2 regions of the Pseudomonas sp. GW821-FHT09C08 genome follow, and region 1 is predicted to be linked to the other one. Evidence: riboswitches for the same ligand, from Rfam matches in the RefSeq annotation. Region 1 holds a riboswitch; the other holds the start of a gene.
The links. Region 1 has a riboswitch for cobalamin ahead of AC07OJ_RS18010 (ABC transporter substrate-binding protein). Riboswitches for the same ligand answer to the same signal wherever they lie in the genome.
Positions count from the first base shown of each region.

Region 2: another riboswitch for cobalamin. It lies ahead of cobW (cobalamin biosynthesis protein CobW); the one in region 1 lies ahead of AC07OJ_RS18010 (ABC transporter substrate-binding protein).

Region 1 is NZ_JBWKPG010000004.1:744,176-751,923, forward strand. Features, by position in the region: gene AC07OJ_RS17975 (hypothetical protein) at 1-111, opposite strand, end outside; gene AC07OJ_RS17980 (hypothetical protein) at 138-539, opposite strand; gene AC07OJ_RS17985 (hypothetical protein) at 664-1,203, shown strand; gene AC07OJ_RS17990 (hypothetical protein) at 1,305-1,529, shown strand; gene AC07OJ_RS17995 (GNAT family N-acetyltransferase) at 1,526-2,023, shown strand; gene AC07OJ_RS18000 (ABC transporter ATP-binding protein) at 2,075-2,839, opposite strand; gene AC07OJ_RS18005 (FecCD family ABC transporter permease) at 2,836-3,840, opposite strand; gene AC07OJ_RS18010 (ABC transporter substrate-binding protein) at 3,837-4,847, opposite strand; cobalamin riboswitch at 4,963-5,156, opposite strand; gene AC07OJ_RS18015 (hypothetical protein) at 5,273-5,716, shown strand; gene AC07OJ_RS18020 (aldehyde dehydrogenase family protein) at 6,339-7,730, opposite strand.
Region 2 is NZ_JBWKPG010000006.1:291,267-299,014, forward strand. Features, by position in the region: gene cobN (cobaltochelatase subunit CobN) at 1-2,137, opposite strand, end outside; gene cobW (cobalamin biosynthesis protein CobW) at 2,141-3,202, opposite strand; cobalamin riboswitch at 3,296-3,494, opposite strand; cobalamin riboswitch at 4,346-4,553, shown strand; gene AC07OJ_RS22105 (CbtB domain-containing protein) at 4,651-4,839, shown strand; gene AC07OJ_RS22110 (CbtA family protein) at 4,851-5,555, shown strand; gene AC07OJ_RS22115 (cobalamin biosynthesis protein) at 5,552-5,944, shown strand; gene cobM (precorrin-4 C(11)-methyltransferase) at 6,014-6,760, shown strand; gene nfuA (Fe-S biogenesis protein NfuA) at 7,016-7,600, opposite strand; gene AC07OJ_RS22130 (acyltransferase family protein) at 7,660-7,748, opposite strand, start outside.

The DNA.
Region 1 (7,748 bases):
CGCCTGCGCCCGAGCCTCTTGGCGGGATTGCAGGGCGTAGGTACCGGCCAGCGTGAGTAGGGAAGTCAGGACAGCGGTAACAACCGCGGTCACAAGAGAGTTTTCAGCCATCAGGATGCTCCATTTCAGCCAGGTGTTCAGGCGCTAATCGTCTGCTCGTACGAGGCGCTCATCAGTGTGCCGCGCTCACCCCACGCCTCTTGCGCAAGATCCTGGATAATCTCCTCCAGTGTCTCAATGTTTGTCGCAGGGGCGCTGATGCATGCCAGGCGTCCGGGCGACCAATCGATGACGTCACATTGAGGGTACTTGGCCAACAGCGTCGGCAGGGCTGCCTTCGGCGACTGCGTACCTGTGTACATAAAGTCAAAATACGCCTCGGTGGTGTCTTGCAGCGGGTACACCAACACCCAGGCATCCGGAGGGTTTTGGAGCCACAGGGTGACGTAACGGTGGGCCCATTCCGGCCCGTCTTCGGTCATGTGGCGCAGCACGTCGATGATCGACCGGCAGCCGAGGAGGGGGACGGGGGAGGACATGGGCCGTTCCTGTTGTAGAGGTGGCGCGCAGATATAACACGCCACGCCGTCCGGCTAAAACGATCCCCTTTTTCCGACAAGCCGGGTAACCTCTCGCCTCCCACAATCAAGCCAAGGAAAGCACGTGAAGGTTCTTCAAGGATTCATCGGTTTGTCGGCGCTGTACCTGCTGGCCGGTTGCGAGCAAGTCACTGAGAAAGCCGTGCGCTTCGACGTGCCCTACGGCTACTACGAGACCGCCTGGCGCCAGGACGTGACCGAGAAGGGCCAGTTGACCTGCAAGGTGACCACCGACACCCAGGACCGTGGCGAGAAGTGGGTGCCATCGGTGATCCTCGCGGCCGCTGAGGATGCTGCCGAAGACGATACGTTGTTTCTTTCCAGCTACACGCCCGCCGACACTGACCTGCGCTTGTTCCAGGTGCGCACCTTCAACAAGGCGGAGCCGGTGATCGACACGTTTTTCCATCGGGCTCCCGATCAAAACGGTGTGTATACGCTGCGCCTGACCTGGCAAGCCGATGGCGCCATCGGCTACCAGGTCGAAAACGGCAGCACCTGGGAAGAGAAGAAGTTCGTCCAGAAGCCGGGTTTTCGCGTGCGCCATGTGAGCGTGCATGCGTCGGGAATGAAGGGCAATGCAGTGTGTGAGTTGCGCCAGTAAGTGCTGCCGGAGCTGTTGCCAATGCTGATCCATTGAACTTAAAACTTGATCGATGAGTCAGGTTAATCAGCAGCTCTTCTTCCATGACAAGGACTCCTCCCATGCGCGAATACACCCTCAACTACTTGTTCAACGACGAACCCCGCACCCATGTGTTCGAGCTCAAACAGCCCGACCTGCCGGTGCATGAGGCGGCGTTGCACTTGCTGCAGTTGCATTTCGGTGATGCGGAAAACGGCTTGATCCTGCCGCCCGCAGATGCAGCGCCGGAGGAGATTCTCGAGCAGGCGCAGGTGGTGGGGATTACGCAGATCGAGGTTGCATGAGCCCAAGGCCGATCATTCGGGCGGTCACGACGGCGGATATCCCTGAGGTACTGGCGTTCGTGCTGGAGGCCCGTGCCGAGCTTTTCCCCAAGCTCGACGCGACAGGGATGCCAGCGGACCTGGCGCATTTCGAGTCGATCTATGTGCAGGGTGATGGGCAATTTCTGGTTGCCTGCGATCAAGGCCAGATCGTCGCCGCCATTGGTTATCTGCCTTACGACGGTCGTTTCCCGCAGTTGAATTACCAAGGCGAAAAGACCGTGGAGGTGGTGCGCCTGTTTGTGCTGCCGGCGTTTCGCCGCTTTGGTCTGGCGCGCGCGTTGTACCTTGCGTTGGAGGCGCAGGCTAAGGCGGATCGGGTCGCGGTGATGTACCTGCACACCCATCCGTTTTTGCCTGGGGCGATTGATTTTTGGCTTCGGCAGGGGTTCGAAGTGGTGGATGTGGACGCGGACCCGGTGTGGCGCACGACGCATATGCAGCGCACCCTATGACACCACCAGTGTAGGCGCCGGCAAGCCGGCTCCGACCGTTGAGTGCTCTGATCAGTTTGGGCGTAGCCGCAGTATCTGCGCGCCATCGAACGGGTCTGTCAGGTAATGCGCCTGCACCCCGAACGTCGCCTGCAGCCGCTGCGGCGTCAGCACGTCCAGCGGCTTGCCCAGCGCCACCAACCGCCCATGATCCAGCACCGCCAAGCGGTCGCAGGTCAGCGCCTGGTTGAGGTCATGCAGGGCAATCAAGGTGGTGACCGGCAAGCCTTGCACCCCCTTCAGAATCCCCAGTTGATGCTGGATATCCAGGTGATTGGTCGGCTCATCCAACAACAGGATCTGCGGCCGTTGCGCCAACGCACGGGCGATGTGCACCCGCTGGCGTTCACCGCCCGAGAGGCTGCGCCACGCACGTTGGCCCAGGTGGGTGGCGTCTACATCCTGCAGCGCCTGGTGCACGATAGCGTCGTCCTCGCGGGACCAGGGGCTGAGTGCCGACAGCCAGGGCGTGCGGCCCAGGGCCACGGCGTCGAACACGCGGATGGCGTCGTCGGTGTCGGCCTGTTGTTCGACCACCGCGAGTTGCTGCGCAATGGCACGACGGGACAGGTCGCCCAGGCGCACTTCACCCAGTCGCACCTCCCCCGTGGCCGGGGTGCGCAGGCCGGCCAGCAGTTTCAGCAGGGTGGATTTGCCGGAGCCGTTCGGGCCGACGATGCCCAGGGTTTCACCCCGCTGAACCTGCAGGTGAATGTCGCGCAGCAACGTGGCTTCACGCACTTTGAAGCCCAGGCCGATGCAGCTCAGTACGGTCATCGCGCATTCCTCCGGCCGATCAGGATCAGCGCAAACACCGGCGCACCCACCAACGCCGTGACCACGCCGACCGGAATGACCTGGCCCTTGATCAAGGTGCGCGACAACACATCGGCTGCAATCAAGAACAATGCGCCGCCCAAGGCGCTGGCGGGCAGCAGGCGCGAGTGCCCGGTGCCGAGCAGCAGGCGCACGGCGTGGGGAATCACCAGGCCGACAAATCCGATGGAGCCGACAATCGACACCATTACCGCCGTGACCAGTGCGGCGCAGGCCACCAGCACAAATTGCACGCGGCGCACCGGGATGCCCAGGGAGGCCGCCGAGTCGCTGCCGAAGGTAAACGCATCCAGCGCGCGCCGGTGCCACAGGCACACAGCAAGCCCTGCAACTGCCACCGGCACCGCCAGCCATACCGACGGCCAGCGCACCCCGCTGAGATTGCCGAGCAGCCAGAACATGATGCCGCGCGCCTGTTCGGAGCTGGCCGACTTGGTGATCAGGAACGCCGTCAGCGCATTGAACAGCTGCGAACCGGCGATGCCCGCGAGGATGATCTGCCCGGTGCCGCTGGCCGAACCACTGGCTCGCGCGAGCAGGATCACCAGCGCAAATGCGGCCATCGCACCGACAAAGGCTCCGGCCGACAGCGAGATCAAACCGCCGCCCACCCCGATCAACGCCACCAGCACCGCGCCCGTCGAGGCGCCGGCGCTGATGCCCAGCAGGTACGGATCGGCCAGCGGGTTGCGCAACAGCGATTGCAGAATTACCCCACAGGTGGCCAGCCCGGCGCCGCATGCGGCAGCGACCAGCGCGCGCGTGAGGCGGTAGTTCCACACCACGCCCTCATCGATCGGGTCCAGCACGTAGCCGGCGGCCCAGAGCTTGTTGGCCAGCACCTGCAGCACCACCTTAGGTGCGATGGCGGTTTCGCCGATGGCCACGCCGGCGAGCACGGCGATCATCAGCAGCGACAGGGCGAGTAGGGTGCGTATCATTTGGGCAAGTCGTAGCCATCGATGGCTGTCGCCAGTTGTTCCAGGCCATCGAACATACGGATGCTGGCCTGCAGCGCCAGGGCGTCGAGGATGATGATGCGGTTGTTTTTCACCGCGTCCATGTTGCGGGTGACCGGGTCACTGCGCAGGAAGGCAAGTTTCTTTTCATGGTCATCGGCGGGGTAGCGGCGGCGGTCCATGCGCGCGATCACCAAAAAGGTCGGGTTGGCCTTGGCAATGGTTTCCCAGCCAACGGCCGGCCATTCTTCATCGGACTGCACCACGTTGTGCAGCCCCAGGGTTTGCAGCATGAACTCGGGAATGCCCTTGTGGCCGGCCACGTAGGGGTCGCTGGCCATCTCCGAGCTGGAGAACCACACCAGCGCGCTGGCCTGCTTGAGGCCTTTGCCCTGCACGGTCGCGACGGATTTGGCCAAGCGCGCCTTGAGCTCGTCGTTCAGCTGTTGGCCGCGATCCTGTACGTCGAAAATCTGCGCCAGTTGGCTGATGCTTTTATAGATTGTCTCGATGCGAAACGGCTCCAGCCGCGTGCCGTCGGCGCCGACCAGGTTGTCCTTGCCTTCGCAGTCGGAGGGCAGCAGGTAGGTGGGGATCTTCAATTCGTGGAATTGCTCGCGGGTCCCGACCACGCCCTGCGGGCCGACCACCCATTCCAGCTCGGCAGCCACCAGCTGCGGGCGCTTGGCGATCACCGCCTCGAAACTGGGCTCGTTGTCAGCCAGGCGTTCGATTGTGTCGTTCTGTGCCTTGTACTGCGCCAGGACGCTGTTGAACCACAGCGAGGTGCCGACCACTTTATCGCCCACGCCGAGGGCGTAGAGCATTTCGGTGGCGGCCTGGCCGATGGTCACGCTGCGCGCGGGTGCCTGCTGGAAGGTGAGCGTGCTGCCGCAGTTCTGCACAGTCAGCGGGTACTCGGTGGGCGCGGCGTGGGCCAGGGCACAGAAGCCCAGGCCAGTGATCAGGGCGGTAACGCGTGGCAGCATGGGGCGATCTCCTTGAAACCGTACGTGGAACTGGGGAGGTACGGTCTGGAATTACGCCCTCGAACGCTGCGGGCCAGGCAGGCAAGGATGTCCTTCCCGGACACCCCGCCGGTTAGTGTTGGTGCTTGGGCCGGCAGGTCTCCTGACTGATGCGTCGTCGCCACGCTCCGGCCTTCCCGGACGAGGTCCAGTGGCATCAAGGAGCAGGCTCGGCACCTACAGTTGCGGGGGCAGTTCCGATTGGCGCGGCATACCGCGCTTCGGATTCCCTATTAGTCCCATTTGGGAACCGGCGCGGTATGGTAGTCGATCACGCGGTTGAGCGGGAGTTCTGACGGCGCGCGGTGAGAAGACTGCGGTAGCTCTTGTGGGATGGGTCTCCTATGATGCGCGGCCATGGACAGCCTTCACACAAGGAATACACAGTGAAATCATTCGTCGCCCTCGCCCTCATCGCCATGCTCGCCGGTTGCGCCACCCCGGGTAAAAGCGAAAAGCAGATTTTTGACGAAGCCGCCACCGCGCATGTCATGTCGCTGCCTTCCGGGGAAAACAGGGTGCGCTTGCACAGTGTGAAAATCCCCAGCCATGGTTTGATCGCCGACAACCTGGCCCTTGCCATGGCCGGTGGCGCCAATGCGATGTATCTGAAAGAAGAATTGTTGAAGGCCAAAAGCCTGGGCGACACCGGCTTTCTGATAATCGGCGCCAGCACTGTCGTTGACGTGGCCGTGATCGGCAACGCCTGTGAAGGGCTGGATCTGAAAGGTATGCAGATTTACTACTCGGGCACCGATGCGCAGAAGGATAAAGTGCGAACCGCGGTTGAAAAGACCCAGGCGCAGTTTTATTACATTAATGCGCAGTGAGGGTCTGGCAGTAGAGGCAGCCTTTTGGCAGTGAGTGGGCCAGTGCTCGCAAACGGTCTTGTACGGGTATGCGGACGTATCTTGCTCAGCAGGCTAAGCAGGCCAGACAGTCTAAGCAGGCCAAACAGTCTAAGCAGCCAAGCAGGCCAAGCAGGTTGAGCAGGTTGAGCAGGTTGAGCAGGTTATTGTGGTGAGCAGGCTTGCCCTGCGTTGGGCTGCGAAGCAGCCCTAAAACCTCACACCGCGGTTTGCCTGAAACGATGCGGTGGGATTCATGGGGGCGCTTCGCACCCCAACGCAGGGCAAGCCTGCTCACCACAACAACCCGTTGACATGGCCGTGATCGGCAACGCCTGTGATGGGTTGGATTTGAAAGGTATGCAGATTCACTACTCAGGCACCAATGCGTAGGCCCAGCAGGCTAATTGTGGTGAGCAGGCTTGCCCTGCGTTGGGCTGCGAAGCAGCCCTAAAACCTCACACCACGGATTTCCTGAAACGATGCGGTGGGATTCATGGGGGCGCTTCGCACCCCAACGCAGGGCAAGCCTGCTCACCACGACAAGCCTGCTCACCACGACCAGGCGGCTCGCCACGAAAGCTGGCAGTCGTGCTGATCCGGCTTACTTGCGATCCAGCCAAACTGTCTGCGCGTTGCAGAACTCCCGCACGCCGAAGTGCGACAACTCGCGCCCGAAGCCGCTCTTTTTCACCCCACCAAATGCCACCCGAGGGTCGGACACGCTGAACGCGTTGACGAAGATCCCGCCGGTTTCCAGCTGGTTGGCGATCTCCCGCGCCTTGGCTGCGTCAGTGGTAAAGATGCTCGCGGTCAGGCCGAACTCGCTGTCGTTGGCCAGGGCCACGGCGTGGTCGGCGTCGCGGGCGGTGATGATCGAGGCTACCGGGCCGAACAGTTCCTGCTTGAACGAAGTCATCTGGTCGGTGACACCCGCCAGCACGGTCGGCGCGTAGTAGTTGCCGGCACCCGGTACTTTGTCACCGCCCAGCAGCAAGGTTGCGCCTTCTTCCAGGGTCGCCTGGACCTGGCCGTGCAACTCGTCACGCAGGTCGAAGCGCGCCATCGGGCCGACATAGGTGTGGGGCGAGGTCGGATCGCCCATCACCAACGCACGGCTGGCTTCGAGGAATTTCGCGGTGAACGCTTCCACCACGCCTGCTTCGATGATCAGGCGCTTGGCGGCGGCGCAGACTTGGCCGCTGTTCTGGAAGCGACCGATCACGGCAGCCTGCACGGCGGCGTCGAGGTCGGCGTCGTTGAGCACGATGAACGGGTCGGAGCCGCCCAGTTCCAACACGCATTTTTTCAATGCAGCACCCGCCTGGGAACCGATGGCGATGCCGGCACGCACGCTGCCGGTGAGGGTCACGGCGGCGATGCGGGGGTCGGCGATGGCTTTGGATACGCCATCCTGGGTCACGTTGAGCACTTCGAACAGGCCTTCAGCGAAGCCGGCTTTGTCGAACGCGGCTTTCATCAGGTAGGCGCTGCCCATTACGTTCGGCGCGTGTTTGAGTACATAGGTGTTGCCGGCGAGCATGGTCGGTACGGCACCGCGCAGCACTTGCCAGACCGGGAAGTTCCACGGCATCACGGCGAGGATCGGGCCCAGCGGGCGGTATTCGATCTGGGCGCTGCCGTTGTCGACCAGGGTCGGCTCCGGGGCCAGCATGGCCGGGCCGTGGGCGGCGTACCATTCGGCGAGTTGCGCACATTTTTCGATTTCGGCCCGCGCCTGGGCGATGGGCTTGCCCATTTCCAGGGTGATCATCTGCGCCATGTCTTCGGCTTGCTCGCGCAGGGCGCCAGCCAGGGCCAGCAGCAGCTCGGCACGCTGGCTCACCGGCTGGCGGCGCCAGGTGCGGAAGGCACCGGTGGCCCGGTCGAGGGCGGCGTCCAGTTGTGCTGCAGTTTCGTAAGGGTAGCTGCCGACCGTCTCGCCATTGGCGGGGTTGATCGACAGGGCGTGGGTCTGGTGAGAAATAGCGTTCATGGCACCGTCCGGCTGAAT
Region 2 (7,748 bases), on a different contig from region 1:
GCAATGCGAGCAGAGTGTCGATGCGCAGGCGGCCTTCGGGCGACTCGCCAAAGATATGCAGGCCGTCGCGGATCTGCGACTCCTTCAGGTCACACAGGTAAGTGTCCAGGCGCGGCAGCCACACCGCTGCGTCGGCGTCGTTGTCGAGCTCAAGTTCCTGGTCGATGCGGGTTTCGCGCACCAACTTGAGGATGTCCTTTTGCAGCTCAAGCGCCCGACGCGGGTCGAGCAGCTGGGCCTCGTAGTACTCGTCCGCCAACAATTCCAGGTCACGCAACGGCCCATAGGTCTCGGCGCGGGTCAGCGGCGGCATCAAGTGGTCGATGATCACCGCCTGGGTGCGGCGCTTGGCTTGGGCGCCCTCGCCCGGGTCATTGACAATAAACGGGTAGATATTCGGCAACGGCCCCAGCAGCGCGTCCGGCCAGCAGTTTTCCGACAGGCCCACGCCCTTGCCCGGCAGCCATTCGAGGTTGCCGTGCTTACCCACATGAATCACGCCATGGGCGCCGTAGGTATGGCGCAGCCAGAAATAGAACGCGAGGTAGCCGTGAGGCGGCACCAGGTCCGGGTCGTGGTACACCGCGCTGGCGTCCACCTGGTAACCGCGCGCCGGCTGGATACCGACGAAGGTCAGGCCCAGGCGCAGGCCGGCGATCATCATGCGCCCGTCGCGGCACATCGGATCGTGGTCCGGGGTACCCCAGCGCTCCAGCACGGCCCGGCGATTGGCCTCGGGCAGGCGGTTGAACATCGCCTCGTAATCATCCAGGCCGAGGCTTTGATGGCAGGGGCGCAGGTCGAGGCTGTCGAGGTCGTTGGTGACACCGCCCAGCAGTTCATGGATCAACGCGGTGCCGTTCTCCGGCAACTCAGCGGACAGCGGATAACCCTCGGCGTGCAGGGCACGCAGGATATTCAGCGCAGCAGCAGGCGTATCCAGGCCCACGCCGTTGCCGATACGGCCGTCGCGGGTCGGGTAGTTGGCGAGGATCAGCGCGATGCGTTTTTGTGCATTCGGCACCCGCGCCAGTACGACCCAGCGCCGGGCCAGTTCGGCGACAAAATCCATGCGCTCGGGCGCGGCGCGGTAGCACACCACGTCCGACTGGCTGCGCTCACTGCGCCAGGCGAGGTCCTTGAAGCTGATCGGCCGGCTGATGATGCGCCCGTCCAGCTCCGGCAAGGCAATGTGCATGGCCAGGTCGCGCGGGCCCAGGCCTTGCTCGCTGGCTTCCCAGCCGGGCTGGTTGTCTTGGGCGCAGATCGCCTGGATCACCGGGATATTGCGGCGAAACGGCCGCAGGTGCGGGGCTTCCGGGCTGGACTGGGCGAAGCCGGTGGTGTTCAGGATCACCGCCGCGCCGACCTCGTCCAGCAGGTCCTCGACCACCGTCAGGCAGCCGGGCTCTTTCAAACTGGCCACCGCTATCGGCAACGGGTTGAGACCCGCCGCCTGCAAGCGCTGGCAGAACACATCGATAAAACCGGTATTGGCCGCCTGCAGGTGCGAGCGGTAGAACAGCACCGCCGCCACCGGCCACTCCGCGCGCCAATCCGCCTGCCAGTCATTCAGGCGCGGGTTGGTAGTGTGCGGGTGATAAATCGCCGTGCGCGGCAGGGTTTGCGGCTCGTTCCAGGCGTAGCTGCGGCCCAGGTAACTGCTCGCCAGGCAACCGTAGAAATCCAGCGCGTTGCCCAGGCCGCCCTGGCGCAGGAAGTGCCACAGGCGGTCGCGTTCCGCCGCCCCAACGGTACTCAGCCCGCTGAGTTCCGGGTCGGGGCGATCATCCCCCGGCACCAGGATCAGTTGCACGCCGCGCTCGGCCAACTCCACCAGGCGCTCGATACCGTAGCGCCAATAGCCGATGCCGCCGTGCAGCGAAATCAGGATGACCTTGGCATGGCGCAGCACCTCGTCGACGTACAGGTCGACCGAGGCATGGTTCTGCACCTGCATCGGGTTGGCGAGGCGAAAGCTGGGGTAATCCTCGGGCAACTGCTGGGCGGCTTCGGCGAGCAGCGCCAGGCTGGAGTCGCCGCTGCACAGGATCACCAGTTCGGCGGGCGTTTGTCCGAGGTCGGCAATATTGTCGTCCGAGACGAAACCACCGGGCTGGGTCCTGAGCAGGTGCATGGGTTAAACGCTGAGGGCAGCGCGCAATTGCGCTTCGAGGCCAGCCGCATCCAGCTCCTGGCCGATCAGTACCAGGCGCGTGATGCGCGCTTCATCGGCCGCCCAGGCGCGGTCGAAGTGCTTGTCGAACCGCGTGCCCACGCCCTGGATCAGCAGGCGCATCGGCTTGTTCGGGATCGCCGCGAAGCCTTTGACGCGCAGGATGCCGTGTTGCACCACGAGTTGGGTCAGGGCGTCGAGCAGCAGCGCTTCGTCGGCTTGCGGCAGGTCGATGGAGATCGAGTCGAACGCATCGTGGTCGTGATCGTCTTCACCTTCGTGGTGATGATCGTGGTGGCTGTGGCGACCGTCGATGTGCTCTTCGGAGCCGGCGCCCAGGCCGATCAGCACGTCGAGCGGCAGGCGCCCGCTGCTGGCTTCGATGATCTTCACCGCCGGCGGCAGTTCTTCGGCGACTTCCAGGCGCACACGGGCCAGGTCTTCCGCGCTGATCAGGTCGGATTTGTTGAGGATCACCAGGTCGGCGCTGGCCAGTTGGTCGGCGAACAGCTCGTGCAATGGCGATTCGTGATCCAGGTTCGGGTCGAGTTTACGCTGCGCGTCGACTTGATCCGGGAAGGCGGCGAAGGTGCCGGCGGCCACGGCCGGGCTGTCGACCACGGTAATCACCGCGTCGACGGTGCAGGCACTGCGGATTTCCGGCCACTGGAAGGCTTGCACCAGCGGCTTTGGCAGGGCCAGGCCCGAGGTTTCGATGAGGATATGGTCGAGGTCACCGCGACGGGCGACCAGTTCGCGCATCACCGGGAAGAACTCTTCCTGCACGGTGCAGCACAGGCAGCCGTTGGCCAACTCATACACGCGGCCATTGGCTTCTTCCTCGGTGCACCCGATGGAGCACTGCTTGAGGATTTCACCGTCGATGCCCAGCTCGCCGAATTCGTTGACGATCACGGCAATGCGACGGCCCTGGGCGTTGTCGAGCATATGGCGCAGCAGCGTGGTTTTGCCCGAACCGAGAAAGCCGGTAACGATGGTGACGGGGAGTTTGGCCAGTGTTTTCATCGGATGCCCTTTGGGGCGGGCATACGGGACGATAGGCCCTGCGGCGGCGCGCAGCGGCAGATTTCGTCACCGGATCACCCCGCCCGGTTGAAGTGGAAAATCGGTTGCGAGGCAGGTCTCCTGGCTTGGGGCTTGCGGGTCGTGCGACCGGCGCCGGCTGCGCCTTCCCGCCTGGTGGCAGTGGCGTGGCAGTCGGATAAACCCTTTACAGTTGCGGGGGCAGCCGCGGATTGGACCGCGTTCCCTTCTTAGCTTCGGCCTGGGCTGAAGAACCTCGAGGGTGCAAGGCTACGCAGTGGTGGGGGGATGGTCAATGATGGGATGGGTTGAGTTGCTGTGGTGTACATATCCGGTATTGGGGTAACGGCCGCCTATGGTTCCGCTCTTACAGCGGGTCACTTTTGGAAAAGAGCCCCAAAAGTAACCAAAAGGGCTCTTGCCCCAACACTCGGCACCTCGCCTAGGCTCGGTGTGCCCGTAATCCGACATTGATTTGGGGGGCCGCCGCCACGCGCCATCCATGGCGCGGGGCGGCTAAACCGGCATCCCTGCCGGTTTACCCCCCAAATCAATATCGAATTCCGGCCAGCGTGTTTGATGGGGCGCCTAGATCAAGATCAAAAGCAAAAGCAAAAGCGCGGCGGCCTTAAAGCCGACCGGATTCTTATCTCGAACTCGGTCAACCTGTGGGAGCTGGCTTGCCTGCGATGGTCGTTAACGATGACGCGGAAACATCAGAATGTACGCGGCGCACACGCATTTTTTGCGTTCAAGCCGGCTCCTACAGAGATCAAAAAGCGCATCCACGATGCGAAGCGAGCCGCTTTTGACCTTGATCTTGATCCTAGGCGCCCCATTAAACACGCTGGCCGAACGCAGGTTTGAATCCGTGGGCAACCCGGCAGGACGCCGGGTTAGCCGCACTGGGCCAGGGATGGCCCATTGCGGCGGCCCACGGATTCAAGCCTGAGTGAGGGCACACCGAGCCTAGGCGAGGTGCCGAGTGTTGGGGCAAGAGCGTTTTGGTTACTTTTGCGCTGTTCAAAAGTGACCCGCCGTAAGGGCGGAACCATAGGCGGCCGTTACCCAAATAACGGATATGCCCCCACAACCGATTTGACTCCCCTCCCACCCCCATGCTCTCCTACACACCTTGTTTCGGGTGCCCCTCACAGGGTGAAACGGGAAACCGGTGAGTCATCACATGACGAGTCCGGTGCTGCCCCCGCAACGGTAAGCGAGCGAAGCGTCAGATCCACTGTGCCAAGGGCATGGGAAGGCGACGCTTTCAGGACTCCCCCTCAGGAGCCCCCTCGCAAGCCCGGAGACCGGCCCGAAAAAATCAGATAACAAACCCGCGGTGGGCGGGCGCTGTTCAGAACCCTGCGTGCCTGGCTCGCGGGGTTTTCATGCGCTCGTTTCACCCTGACACCCAGAAGGGACGCGCCATGTCGATCATCAGCAGCACCTCGCACACCGCCAGCAGCTCCGCCACCCTGAGCCAACGCCTGACCGCCGCCATCGGCGCGTCGATTCTCGGCGCGTGCCTGGTGTATTTCGCCGGTTTCTCGCACATCGAAGCAGTGCACAACGCTGCCCACGATACTCGCCACAGCGCCGCGTTCCCGTGCCACTGAGACCTGCCGACATGATCAAGCGTATTGCGCAAACCGCAGGTTTCACCGGCCTCCTGGCCGCCCTGCTGCTGACCCTGCTGCAAAGTTTCTGGGTAGCTCCGTTGATTTTGCAGGCGGAAACGTTCGAAAACGCCCCGGCCACTACTGAAGTGGCACATCAACATGCCGACGGCGCAGCTGCCCACAGCCACGACGCCGAGGCCTGGGAGCCGGAAGACGGCTGGCAACGCGTGCTCTCCACCACCGGCGGCAACCTGGTTGTTGCCGTGGGTTTTGCCCTGATGCTCGCCGGCCTCTACACCTTGCGCGCGCCTACTCGCACCGCTCAAGGCCTGCTGTGGGGCCTGGCCGGTTATGCGACCTTCGTACTGGCACCGACCCTGGGCCTGCCGCCTGAGCTGCCAGGCACCGCCGCTGCCGATCTCGCACAACGGCAGATCTGGTGGATCGGCACCGCGGCCTCGACGGCGGCCGGCATTGCGCTGATCGTGTTCGGTCGCAACTGGCTGCTGAAAATCCTCGGCGTGGCGATCCTGGCGGTGCCACACGTGATCGGCGCACCGCAGCCGGAAGTGCATTCGATGCTGGCCCCGGAAGCCCTGGAAGCGCAGTTCAAGATCGCTTCGCAGCTGACCAACGTGGCGTTCTGGCTGGCCCTGGGCCTGATCAGCGCCTGGCTGTTCCGCCGCAACCGCGACGATCAATACTCGGCATGACCCTGGTGGTCGGCCTGGGCTGCCAGCGCGGCTGTGATGTTCACACCCTGCTGGACCTGCTGGACAGCGCCCTCGCCGAAGGGGGGATCGAGCGTCAGCGCATCACTGCGCTGGCAAGCATCGACCGCAGGCAGGATGAACCGGGCCTGGTCGCCCTGTCCCGCCTGCTTAAGCTGCCGCTGCAGTGCTTCAGCGCCGACCAACTGGCGGCGTATGAAAACCGGCTGAGCCACAAATCAGCCGTCGCGTTCGCCCACACGGGCTGTCATGGCGTCGCCGAAAGCGCCGCCCTGGCCCTCGCCGAACATCTCGCCAGCGGCCCTGCCCGCCTGCTGATCACCCGCCGAAAAAACGCCCAGGCGACTTTTGCATTGGCCTGCGCAGGCTAAAACCCCGATAATTGCCTGCCCTGAACATGAACAATGTTCATACACGCCCGCTTTTAAACAGGAAATACCATGACCGTCTACTTTATCGGCGCAGGCCCTGGCGATCCGGAATTGATCACCGTCAAAGGCCAGCGGCTGATCCGCAGTTGCCCGGTGATTATCTATGCCGGCTCGCTGGTGCCGGCGGCGGTATTGGAAGGCCATCAGGCGCAGCAGGTGGTCAACAGCGCCGAACTGCACCTGGAACAGATCATCGACCTGATCAAGGCCGCCCACGCCAATGGCCTGGATGTGGCGCGGGTGCACTCCGGTGACCCAAGCCTGTATGGCGCGATCGGCGAGCAGATCCGCTATTTGCGCGAGCTGGGCATTCCGTTTCAGATCATCCCCGGCGTGACCGCGGTGGCGGCGTGTGCAGCGCTGCTGGAGACCGAATTGACCCTGCCGGACATTGCGCAGAGCGTCATCCTGACCCGCTACGCCGACAAAACCAGCATGCCCGCCGGCGAAGCGTTTGACAGCCTGGCGCAACACGGCACGACCATGGCGATCCACCTGGGGGTCAATCACCTGGAGAAAATCGTCGCGCAACTGCTGCCGCACTATGGCGCCGATTGCCCGATTGCCGTGGTGCACCGGGCGACCTGGCCGGATCAGGATTGGGCGTTGGGAACGCTGAGTGACATTGCCGAAAAGGTCGCCGCCAAGGGCTTCAGGCGTACCGCGTTGATTGTCGTGGGTCGGGTGCTGGCGAGTGACAGTTTCAGCGAGTCGTCGCTGTATCGGGCTGGGCATGCACACCTTTATCGGCCTTAATGCTCAACCTCATCAATCAAATATAAGACACTGATTTAACTGAATAAAATATAAATCAAAAATGTGGGAGCGGGCTTGCTCGCGAATGCGCTGCCCCAGTCACCAGATCAGTCGACTGACACACCGCTTTCGCGAGCAAGCCCGCTCCCACACTTGATCTAACTTGTCAGGTAGATAGCGTAACTCATTGAATTTAAAACATAAAAAACGGCGCTCACGGGGCGCCGTTTTTTTTGTTCGCAGTGAACGCCTTACTCAGTAGTAGGCGTTTTCTTTCTGCGTGTGGTCAGTCACGTCGCGTACACCCTTGAGCTCTGGAATACGTTCCAGCAGGGTGCGCTCGATGCCTTCGCGCAGGGTCACGTCCGCCTGGCCGCAGCCCTGGCAGCCGCCGCCGAATTTCAATACGGCGATACCGTCTTCCACTACATCGATCAAGCTGACCTGACCGCCGTGGCTGGCCAGCCCCGGGTTGATCTCGGTTTGCAGGTAGTAGTTGATGCGCTCGTTGACCGGGCTGTCAGCATTGACGTTCGGCACCTTGGCGTTCGGCGCCTTGATGGTCAACTGGCCGCCCATACGGTCGGTGGCGTAGTCGACCACGGCGTCGTCGAGGAAGGCTTCGCTGAAGGCGTCGATGTACGCGGTGAAGCTTTTCAGCCCCAGCGCGGTGTCTTCAGGTTTCTCTTCCCCAGGCTTGCAGTAGGCAATGCAAGTCTCGGCGTATTGGGTGCCGGGCTGGGTAATAAAGACGCGGATACCGATACCCGGGGTGTTCTGCTTGGACAGCAGGTCGGCCAGGTAATCGTGGGCGGCGTCGGTAATGGTTATGGCAGTCATGGAAACTCCTCACAGGCTTGCGGGCAGTTTACGCCAAATCATTACAGAGGTACAAAGTCCTAGTATTTTTGTCGGGATAAATTTGACCGTTGGTCGCCATCGAACCAGCCCTTGAGCAGGCGATAACTGCCCTTTTCCAGCCAACGGT